3 regions of the Pseudonocardia sp. NPDC049154 genome follow, and region 1 is predicted to be linked to each of the others. Evidence: predicted binding sites of a transcription regulator. Region 1 holds the regulator's gene; each other region holds the start of a gene.
The links. The regulator LexA, encoded in region 1, represses DNA repair genes until DNA is damaged. The targets are predictions, from matches to a motif close to CGAACACGTGTTCG.
Positions count from the first base shown of each region.

Region 2: uvrA (excinuclease ABC subunit UvrA) is a predicted target of LexA. The motif match lies at 1,512-1,525, and genes of this name have one in related genera.
Region 3: dnaB (replicative DNA helicase) is a predicted target of LexA. The motif match lies at 1,428-1,441, and genes of this name have one in related genera.

Region 1 is NZ_JBEZDN010000201.1:371-3,575, forward strand. It holds gene AB0B41_RS41645 (hypothetical protein) at 1-328, opposite strand, end outside; gene lexA (transcriptional repressor LexA) at 1,204-1,926, shown strand; gene AB0B41_RS41655 (universal stress protein) at 1,942-2,772, opposite strand; gene AB0B41_RS41660 (hypothetical protein) at 2,857-3,205, opposite strand, start outside.
Region 2 is NZ_JBEZDN010000065.1:14,981-18,185, reverse strand. It holds gene uvrA (excinuclease ABC subunit UvrA) at 1-1,228, opposite strand, end outside; gene AB0B41_RS26350 (MBL fold metallo-hydrolase) at 1,661-2,335, opposite strand; gene AB0B41_RS26345 (hypothetical protein) at 2,388-2,753, opposite strand; gene AB0B41_RS26340 (GAP family protein) at 2,899-3,205, opposite strand, start outside.
Region 3 is NZ_JBEZDN010000006.1:102,093-105,297, reverse strand. It holds gene dnaB (replicative DNA helicase) at 1-1,387, opposite strand, end outside; gene rplI (50S ribosomal protein L9) at 2,059-2,508, opposite strand; gene rpsR (30S ribosomal protein S18) at 2,529-2,765, opposite strand; gene AB0B41_RS05845 (single-stranded DNA-binding protein) at 2,824-3,205, opposite strand, start outside.

The DNA of each region.
Region 1 (3,205 bases):
GCGGCGCCGAGTCGACCGGGAGGGCGTTGTCCGCCGCGATCCGCTCGACGACGGCGCCGGTGCCGGCCGACGCGACGGCGGGGACGGTCCGGCGCGCGACGTCCCGGATCGACTCGCCCGGCTCGACCGTCACGACCGCGGTACCCGCGGGCACGGCCGAACGAGCCTGGGCCTCCCCCGCGGTCCCGGCCAGGAGCCCGAGGCCGACGACGACCGCGGCGGCGACCAGCGCGAGGACGGCGACCGCCACGGCACGCCGGAGCCGGTACCGGGCCGGGGACACCGCACCGCGCAGCACCCGCACGATGGGCCGGACCGCGCGCGGCACCGGGCACACGTCTCCCGGAGCCGACGCAGCGTCGCGCAGCCGACCTCCCGGGTCCGCCACGGTGGAACCGCTCGCGACGACCGAGAAGCCGGGGACCCGAGGGAAGGGGCGTACCGAGGGCGCGTGGCCCCGCGCCCGCACGGCCGCGGTCGCGGTCGCGGAGACCGTGCGCCGGGCACGGCGGGAGCTCCGCGCCGGTCGGGCCGGACGCGGTCTTCGGGTCGCCCCCGCCTCGCGCGCCCCGTCCCCGGTCGTCACGGCGCTCCCGCGCTGCGACGACGCGACAACCCGGCTCTTCCGCGCGCCCGGCCGGTCGGCGCGGTCCCGACGGCGGCGCGCGTCCTCGGCCACCCCGCGCGACACGCCGAGGCCGGGGCCTGGCCGTGCGCCCCCGCCCGCGCGGCCGCCCGACCCGTCCACGGTGTGGTCCCCGCTGCCCCCCGCGATCCCCGCGCCGTTCACGGCAGACCCCTTCCGCCTCGTCCGCGCCGCTCAGCGACCGGATCTCGCACACATGTTCGATTCGAACGTCTGTGCGACGTTCTACCATCACCACGGCCCCTCGTCACGAGCCCGCGCCGACACGATCGGCGTGTCGTTCGAACATGTGTTTGGCGTTCGGCCGGATCCGGGCTACCGTCCGATCCCGACGGACCGGCCGGGACCGCCGGACGGGCCGTCCGGGTCCTCACCGGCACCGGCCGCCCGGCGCCCCGGTACGGCTCCCGGGAGTACGGCCCGGAGGAACGGGCACGACGACCGGGGCGTCCGGCGCCGAGGGGGGTACGGACCGTCCGGGAGCCGGGCAGCGGGCCGGGACGGGCCCGACGACGCGGACAGCGCACGAGACAGGCACACGAGGAGGCGGCAGGCAGATGGCACGGGACGAGTCCGGCGGAGCCGGCGAGACCGGCCGGGAGCCCGGACAGGTGCGCGCCTTCCCGGATCCGCCGGCGGACCCGGTGGGCCTCACCCCCCGGCAGCGCAAGGTGCTCGAGGTGATCCGGGACTGGGTGGAGCGCTTCGGCTACCCGCCGAGCGTCCGGGAGATCGGCGACGCGGTCGGGCTGACCTCCACGTCGTCGGTGCACCACCAGCTCCGCACGCTGGAGCGCAAGGGGTACCTGCGGCGGGACCCCAACCGGACCCGCGCGGTCGACGTGCGCAGCCCGGAGGAGGACTCCGAGGGCACCGCGGCCGCCGAGGTCCGCGCGGAGCGGCCGGCGCCGGCGTTCGTGCCGCTGCTCGGCAACATCGCCGCCGGTGGCCCGATCCTGGCCGAGCAGGCGGTGGAGAGCGTGTTCCCGCTGCCCCGCGAGATCGTCGGCGAGGGCACGCTCTTCCTGCTCAACGTCAAGGGCGACTCGATGGTCGAGGCCGCCATCACCGACGGGGACTGGGTCGTGGTGCGCCAGCAGCCCGTCGCCGAGCAGGGCGAGATCGTCGCCGCGATGATCGACGGCGAGGCCACGGTCAAGACCTTCAGGCGCACGGACGGCCAGGTCTGGCTGATGCCGGCCAACCCGGCCTACGAGCCGATCGACGGCAACGAGGCGACCATCCTCGGCCGCGTCGTCGCGGTGCTCCGCCGGCTCTGAGGTCCGGGCCCACGGTCAGCGGTCCGGGGGCGGCACCACGATCACGGGGTAGCGGGCGGTGCGGACCAGCACGCCCGCGACCCCGCCGAGCAGCAGCCGCTTCATGAGCGGGTACCCGCGCGACCCGACGACGAGGACGTCGGTGCGTTCGGGCAGGTCGGCGAGGGTGTCGGCGACCGAGCGGCCGATCACGACGTCGTAGAGCGCGTCGATCTCCACCGGCGCCTGCGCGAGCCCCTTCTGCGCGGTCTCGGTCGCGGCGGGCACCTCCTCCTCGCCGCCCGCGACCACCACGAACCGCAGCGCGGCGCCGGTCCGGCCGGCCAGGTGCACGGCCAGGACGGCCGCGCGGTCGGCCTCCGGCGTGCCGTCGTAGGCGACCGTGACGACGGTGATCCCCTTCGCGGCGGTGTGCCGATAACCCCGCGGCGCGATCCCGACGGGGCAGCGCGCCGAGGGCAGCAGCCGCTGGACCGTGCCCCCGGGGGCGAGCCGGCCGAGCAGGCCCCCGCCCGTCGAGCCGACGACCAGCACGGCGGCCCCGACCTCCTCGGCGTGGTCGGCGAGCACCACCGCCGCGGGACCCGGCCCGAGCGGGGCGAACTCCGGCGCGGACGGCCCGGTCGAGCCGATGAGCTCCCGCGCCCGGCCGAACCGCCGGCGGGCGACCTCCTCGATCTTCTCCCGCCACCGCGGGTCGCGGGCCATCGCCGAGTAGCCGAGCCCGTCCGTCGGGTAGACGGTGGCGACGACGTTGGTCAGCCCCGTCAACCGTGCCAGCTGCGCCCCGAGGACCAGGGCGTCGTGACCGCCCGGCGTGTCCTCGTAGGCGGTCACGATCGGCACCGCGGCACCCCTCCTCCCGGCGTGATCAGCGTAGGCGGAGCGGGGCCCGCCGACGGCCCTCCGGGAGCACCCTTAACGGGCTCGTCACACGCGGGAGCGCCGCCGACCGTGCAGGGCCATCGCGGCGGCCGCCAGCCCCAGCACGAGGACCGCGACGCCGACGCCGATCGCCGCGGGCAGCCAGTCCGGGGCGGGCTCCGGCGGGGTCGCCGGGGGCGGCGCGACGGTGGGCTCCGCGGGTGCGGCGGCGAGCGTGGCCTCGACGGCGCCGGGCACCGCGCGGAGCCGGCCACGGTCCGGGCCGCGGGTCTCGGAGCCGGACAGCAGCGTGCCGTCGGGGAGGAACGCGAGCGCCTCGCCCTGGGGCTCGGCGGGCAGCGGGACCTGCAGCGGAGTGGCCTGCAGGGCCGCGACGAGGTCACCGGAGGCCGGC
Region 2 (3,205 bases), on a different contig from region 1:
GCTCGCGCTGCGACTCGGACTCGGTCTGGTCCAGCCGCCGCTCGAGGAACGGGATCACGCCCTCGAAGTTCGCGTAGTAGGCGCGCTCGCGGCCGTACCGGTTCCGGTAGCGGACATGCACCTGGTCGTCGCTGCCGTGGAGCACCGCCTTCTGCGCCTCGGCGGGCAGCTTGCGCCACGGGGTGTCCATCCGGAACCCGACGCTCTTCGCCAGCCCGGACAGCAGCCGGCCGAAGTACTCGGCGGTGTGCCCGTTGTTCCACGGCGCCACGGCCCCGTCGGCCAGGCTGAGCTCGGGGTCCGGGATGACGAGCTCCGGGTCGACCTCCTTCTTGATGCCGATGCCCGAGCACTCCGGGCACGCGCCGTACGGCGAGTTGAAGGAGAAGGTGCGGGGCTCGAGGTCGTCGAGCGTGAGCGGGTGCCCGTTGGGGCAGGCCATCCGCTCGGAGAACCGGCGCTCGCGGTGCGGGTGCTCGTCGTCCAGGTCGACGAACTCGAGCACGACGAGCCCGTCCGCCAGGCGCAGCGCGGTCTCCACCGAGTCGGTGAGCCGCTGCTTGGCGCTCGGCTTGACCGACAGCCGGTCGACGACGACGGCGATGTCGTGCTTCTCCTGCTTCTTCAACTTCGGCGGGTTGCTGAGCTGGTGCACCGTGCCGTCGACCAGGACGCGGGAGTAGCCCTGGCCCTGCAGCGCGGTGAAGAGATCGACGAACTCGCCCTTGCGGGTGCGGACCACCGGGGCCAGCACCTGGAAGCGGCTGCCCTCCTCCATCGCCAGCACCTGGTCGACGATCTGCTGCGGGGTCTGCTTCTCGATCACCTCGCCGCAGACCGGGCAGTGCGGGACGCCGGCCCGGGCGTAGAGCAGCCGCAGGTAGTCGTAGACCTCGGTGATCGTGCCGACCGTGGAGCGCGGGTTGCGGTTCGTGGACTTCTGGTCGATCGACACCGCGGGCGAGAGGCCCTCGATGAAGTCGACGTCGGGCTTGTCCATCTGGCCGAGGAACTGCCGCGCGTACGCCGACAGCGACTCGACGTACCGCCGCTGACCCTCGGCGAAGATCGTGTCGAACGCGAGGCTCGACTTGCCGGAGCCGGACAGGCCGGTGAAGACGACGAGGCTGTCCCGGGGCAGGTCGAGATCGACCCCGCGCAGATTGTGCTCGCGCGCGCCGCGCACGACCAGCCGGGGAGCGTCGTGCGGGGTGCGGACCTGTGCCACGAGGGCGCCTCCTTACGGGTCACCGGGGATCGGCGGGCCCGGTCCGCGGCAGACCGGGGACCCGCGATCGATGCTAGGCCGGGGGTCCGACAGAAATCGTCCGCACCGTCCGGCCCGTGGTTCCCGGTCGGCGGATGCGCACCGGCGAGCGCCGGGCGAACACGGGTCGCCGGATCGCACCGGCACCGCGGTCGCCGTCGGGATCCCCGTTCGGCCACCCGGCTCAACGCCGCGGACCGCCCGGTGCTTCCCGGCGGCGCCCGCCGGACCAGGTGACCACTGTCGCACACATGTTCGACGGCGCTCCCACGGGGCCTCCGCGCCCGACCGCGACGCTCCCTACAGCGGCCCGCCGGCCTGCGGCGGCATCAGACCTCGAGCCGCTCCGAGCAGACCGCGCGGCCGGCTCCATCGGTCGAGGCGGCCAGCCGCTCACCACCCCCGCTCGCGCCACTCCTTCAGCGAGGGGCGCTCCGCGCCGAGGGTGGTGTCGTCGCCGTGGCCCGGGTAGACCCAGGTGTCGTCCGGCAGCTCGCCGAAGACCCGGGACTCGAGGTCGTCCATGAGCGAGGCGAAGTCCTCGGCCGACCAGGTCTTGCCCGGCCCGCCCGGGAACAGGGAGTCCCCGGTGAAGAGGTGCGGGCGGTCCGGGCCGCGGTAGAGCAGCGCGATCGATCCCGGCGTGTGCCCGCGCAGGTGGATGACCTCGAGGGAGATGTCGCCGAACTCCACGCTGTCCCCGTGCGACACGAGCTCGTCCATCGGGATCGGCAGCTCGGGTGCGTCGAGCGGGTGCGCGATCTGCCTGGTCTGGAACATTCCCGCCACCGCCCCCAGCGCCTGCCAGTGGTCGTGGTGGCGGTGGGTGGTGACGAGGTGCCGCAGCTCGGGCCTGCCGTCCTCGGCCCCGACCAGGTCGGCGATCCGCTCCGGCTCGTTGGCCGCGTCGATGAGCAGCGCCTCGTTGGTGGCGGTGCAGGTCAGCAGGTAGGCGTTGTTGTCCATCGGGCCGACGGACACCTTGCTGATCGTGAGCGGGGCCAGGCTCCGCCGGATCGCCGCGCCGCCGGGGTCGGTGTGCCCGCTGTACTCGTCCAGGACGTCCACGCGCGCAGCCTAGTGCCGCCGGCGCCCGCCCGTCCCCCTGCCGCCGGCCCGGTCAGCCGCCCGGCGTGAAGAGCCGCGGGAACGTCTCCGCCGCGTCCTGCACGAGCAGGTACCCGTACACGACCAGCGCGATGAACAGCAGGCTCGCGAGCGAGGTCAGCACGTACGCGACGATCCGCAGCACGGTGAGGGCCCGCCCGTCGCCGGTGCCCGGGAGGCGCTGGCCGCGCGGCGGGGTGTGGGCGGGCGACTGCCGCGGCGCGGGCGCCCAGCCGGCGCGTGCCGCCTGCTCCCCGACGGTGGTCGGCGGGCCCTCCGGCGGGGCGCCCGTGGCGGCCCGCTGGTACGGGACCGGGGGCTTCTGCCCGACGGCCCGGAAACCGCCGCTCCCGCTCGTCGACGCCCTGTGCGTGCTCACCCGTCGAACCCCCTGCCCGCGACCCGGTGCTGCCCGGCGCCAGTCTGGTGGGTGGAACCACGGTTGGTCACCCCGGCGGCCGCCGTCCACCCGTTCGTGGTACACCGCCCGCGTCCGCTCGCGTCCGCTCGCGTGCGCTCGGTGCTCAGGCCCGCGTGGTCAGGTCCAGGATCCCCGTGACGAGCAGGTAGGTGCCCAGCGCCCCGAAGAACACGACCGTGATGGGCCGCCGGTGGGCGCGGATCCAGGCGACCAGCCGCTCGAGCACCTCCCGGGCGAGCTGCGGCCGGTGCGCGGCGAGCACGAGCGCGACGATCGCGGTGCTGAACCAGATCGCGTTGTAGACGGCCACCTGGACCAGCCCGTCGACCACCGCCCCCGAGGACGAGGCGACGATCGCGTTGAGCGCGGCCAGGTACGTCAGCCCGGGCAGGTGGGTGAGGAGGCCGGCC
Region 3 (3,205 bases), on a different contig from region 1:
GCAGCTGATGGGCCACCGTGATGGTGTTGGTGGGGCCGTTACGGTGCTTGGCCAGGATCAGGTCGGCCTCGCCCGCGCGCGGGTCGTCCCGCTCGAACGCGTCCGGCCGGTGCAGCAGGATGACCATGTCCGCGTCCTGCTCGATCGAGCCGGACTCACGCAGGTCCGAGATCATCGGCCGCTTGTCCGTGCGCTGCTCGGGACCACGGTTGAGCTGCGAGATCGCCACCACCGGCACCTCGAGCTCCTTGGCCAGCAGCTTGATCTGCCGGGAGAACTCCGACACCTCCTGCTGCCGGGACTCGACCTTGCGGCCCGAGGTCATCAGCTGCAGGTAGTCCAGGATGATCAGCTTCAGGTCGTTGCGCTGCTTGAGCCGGCGCGCCTTGGCCCGGATCTCCATCAGCGTGAGGTTCGGCGAGTCGTCGATGAACAGCGGCGCCTCGGAGATCTCGCTCATCCGCCGCGCCATCCGGGTCCAGTCGTCGTCACTCATCCGGCCCGCACGCATGTCCGCCAGCCGGATCCGCGCCTCCGCCGAGAGCAGACGCATCACGATCTCGGTCTTGCTCATCTCCAGCGAGAACACCGCGCTGGTCATCTGGTGCTTGATCGAGCACGAGCGCGCGAAGTCCAGCCCCAGGGTGGACTTGCCCAGACCCGGGCGGGCCGCGACGACGACCATCTGCCCCGGGTGCAGCCCGTTGGTGCACGCGTCGAGGTCGGAGAACCCGGTGGGCACGCCCAGCGAGACACCACCGCGGGAGGCGATGGCGTCGATCTCGTCCATGGTCGGCTGCAACAGCTCCTCGAGCGGGACGTAGTCCTCGCTCGTGGACCGCTCGGTGACCTCGTAGATCGCCGCCTGCGCCCGGTCGACGACCTCCTCCACCTCCGCGCCCTCGGCCCCGTGATACCCGAGCTGCACGATCCGGGTGCCCGCCTCGACCAGCCGGCGCAGCGTGGCCTTCTCCGCGACGATCTCGGCGTAGTACGCCGCGTTCGCCGCCGTGGGCACCGTGGCGATCAGCGTGTGCAGGTACGGCGCGCCGCCGAGCCGGATCAGCTCCCCGCGGCGCTGCAGCTCCGCCGACACCGTGACCGCGTCCGCCGGCTCGCCCCGGCCGTAGAGGTCGAGGATGCAGTCGTAGACCGTCTGGTGCGCCGGCCGGTAGAAGTCGTCCGGCCGCAGCACCTCCACCACGTCCGCGATCGCGTCCTTGCTCAGCAGCATCCCGCCCAGCACGGACTGCTCGGCCGTGAGGTCCTGCGGCGGCTGACGGTCGAACGGGTTCGGGACGGCGCCGCCGGCGGAGTCCCCGCCCTGCCGGCCCTCGCCCTCGCGGACGGCTCGCGGCCGATTGGGACGGTCATCCGTCACCGCCATGCCCGACGTCACCCCCTGTCACCACCCGGCCTCATGGTATCGAACATGAGTTCGATCCGCAGCCGTTTCTCCCGGCCGCGTGGCGAGCATCCCGCCCCGACCCGGGCCCGTCCGGGGTCACGCCCTCGGGTGGCGTGCGACGAACGGTCAGCGGGGCGGCCGGCGATCGTCCACGCGGCCCGGGCACGTGACGCTAGGCCAGTCCGCGCCAGGGCCCAAACCGGCGTGTGGACAACCCTGGGGAGGGCGTGGGGACGGATCGGGGACAGAGCAGGCCGCCCTCCCCACCGAGCTGTGGACACCGTGGGGACAACCCCTGATCAGGGCGCCTTTCCGCAGATCAGACCCGTTGTGGCCGGTGTGGACAACTTTCTTTTCGAGCGGCCCGGCGCGTCCCGTGACGGGCGTGTCGGACCCCTCCGTCACCCGTCCACCCGGCGCATCCGAAAGGTCACCGAGCGACGCGGACGCAACCTCTGCGTGTCGTTCCCACGCGCCGGACGGTCGGTGTGCCTCCGCTCGCCGCGAGCACTCCCGGGACGCCCCGCCGCGATCGACACCGAGCGCGATCCGTGGCCCGAGAACGCCGCGAGGGCGGGACCCGGTCGATGCGACCGCGATCCCGCCCTCGTGACGGAACGTGACGGACCGGAGTCCGCCGATGCCGGACGTCAGGCGGCGACGACCGCCACCTGCAGGTCGGCCGTGACCTCCGGGTGCAGGCGCACCTTCACCGGGTGGGTGCCGACCGACTTGATCTGCTCGCCGATCTCGACGGCGTGCCGGTCGAGGGCCGGGCCGCCGGCGGCGCGCACGGCGTCGACGATCTGTGCCGGGGTGACCGAGCCGAACAGCCGGCCGGAGTCGCCCGCGGCCTTGGCCTTGACGGTGACCGACAGCTCCTTGAGCGAGCCGGCGACCTCCTGGGCGTGGCCCAGGTCGCGGATCTGTCGGGCCTTCTGGGCACGGCGGATCTGCTCGACCTGCTTCTCGGCGCCCCGGGTCGCGACGATCGCGAACTGGCGCGGGAGCAGGTAGTTGCGGCCGTAGCCGTCCTTGACCTCGACGATGTCGCCGGGCGCGCCCAGGTTCGGCACGTCGGCCGTGAGGATGAGCTTCACGGTGCTACTCCTTCCTCAGGTCAGCGAGCGGTCGAGGTGTACGGCAGGAGGGCGACCTCGCGGCTGTTCTTCACCGCGACGGCGACGTCCCGCTGGTGCTGCCGGCAGTTGCCGGTCACGCGGCGGGCCCGGATCTTGCCGCGGTCGGAGATGAACTTCCGCAGCAGGCCGGTGTCCTTGTAGTCGATTTCCTGGGCCTTGTCCTTGCAGAACGCGCAGACCTTCTTCTTCGGCTTGCGCAGGACGGGCTTGGGCATTGCTGGTGCTCCTGGATGTACTGGTCCCCGCGCTCAGGCGGGGGGGTGTGGATCGAGGTCAGAAGGGGGGCTCGTCGTCCGCGGCGGGGCCGCTGCCGGCCGGCGGGGCGGAACCCCACGGGTCGTCGTAGCCGCCGCCACCACCCTGGCCGCCGCCACCACCGAAACCGCCGCCGCCACCACCGCCGCCACCGAAGCCGCCGCTGCCACCGCCGCGGCTGACCTTGTTGACCTTGGCCGTGGCGTACCGCAGCGAGGGGCCGACCTCGTCGACCTCCATCTCGATGACGGTGCGCTTCTCACCCTCGCGGGTCTCGAACGACCGCTGCCGCAGCCGGCCCTGCACGATGACGCGCGCACCGCGGGTGAGCGTCTCCGCGACGTTCTCCGCGGCCTGGCGCCAGATGTTGCAGCGCAGGAACAGCGCCTCGCCGTCCTTC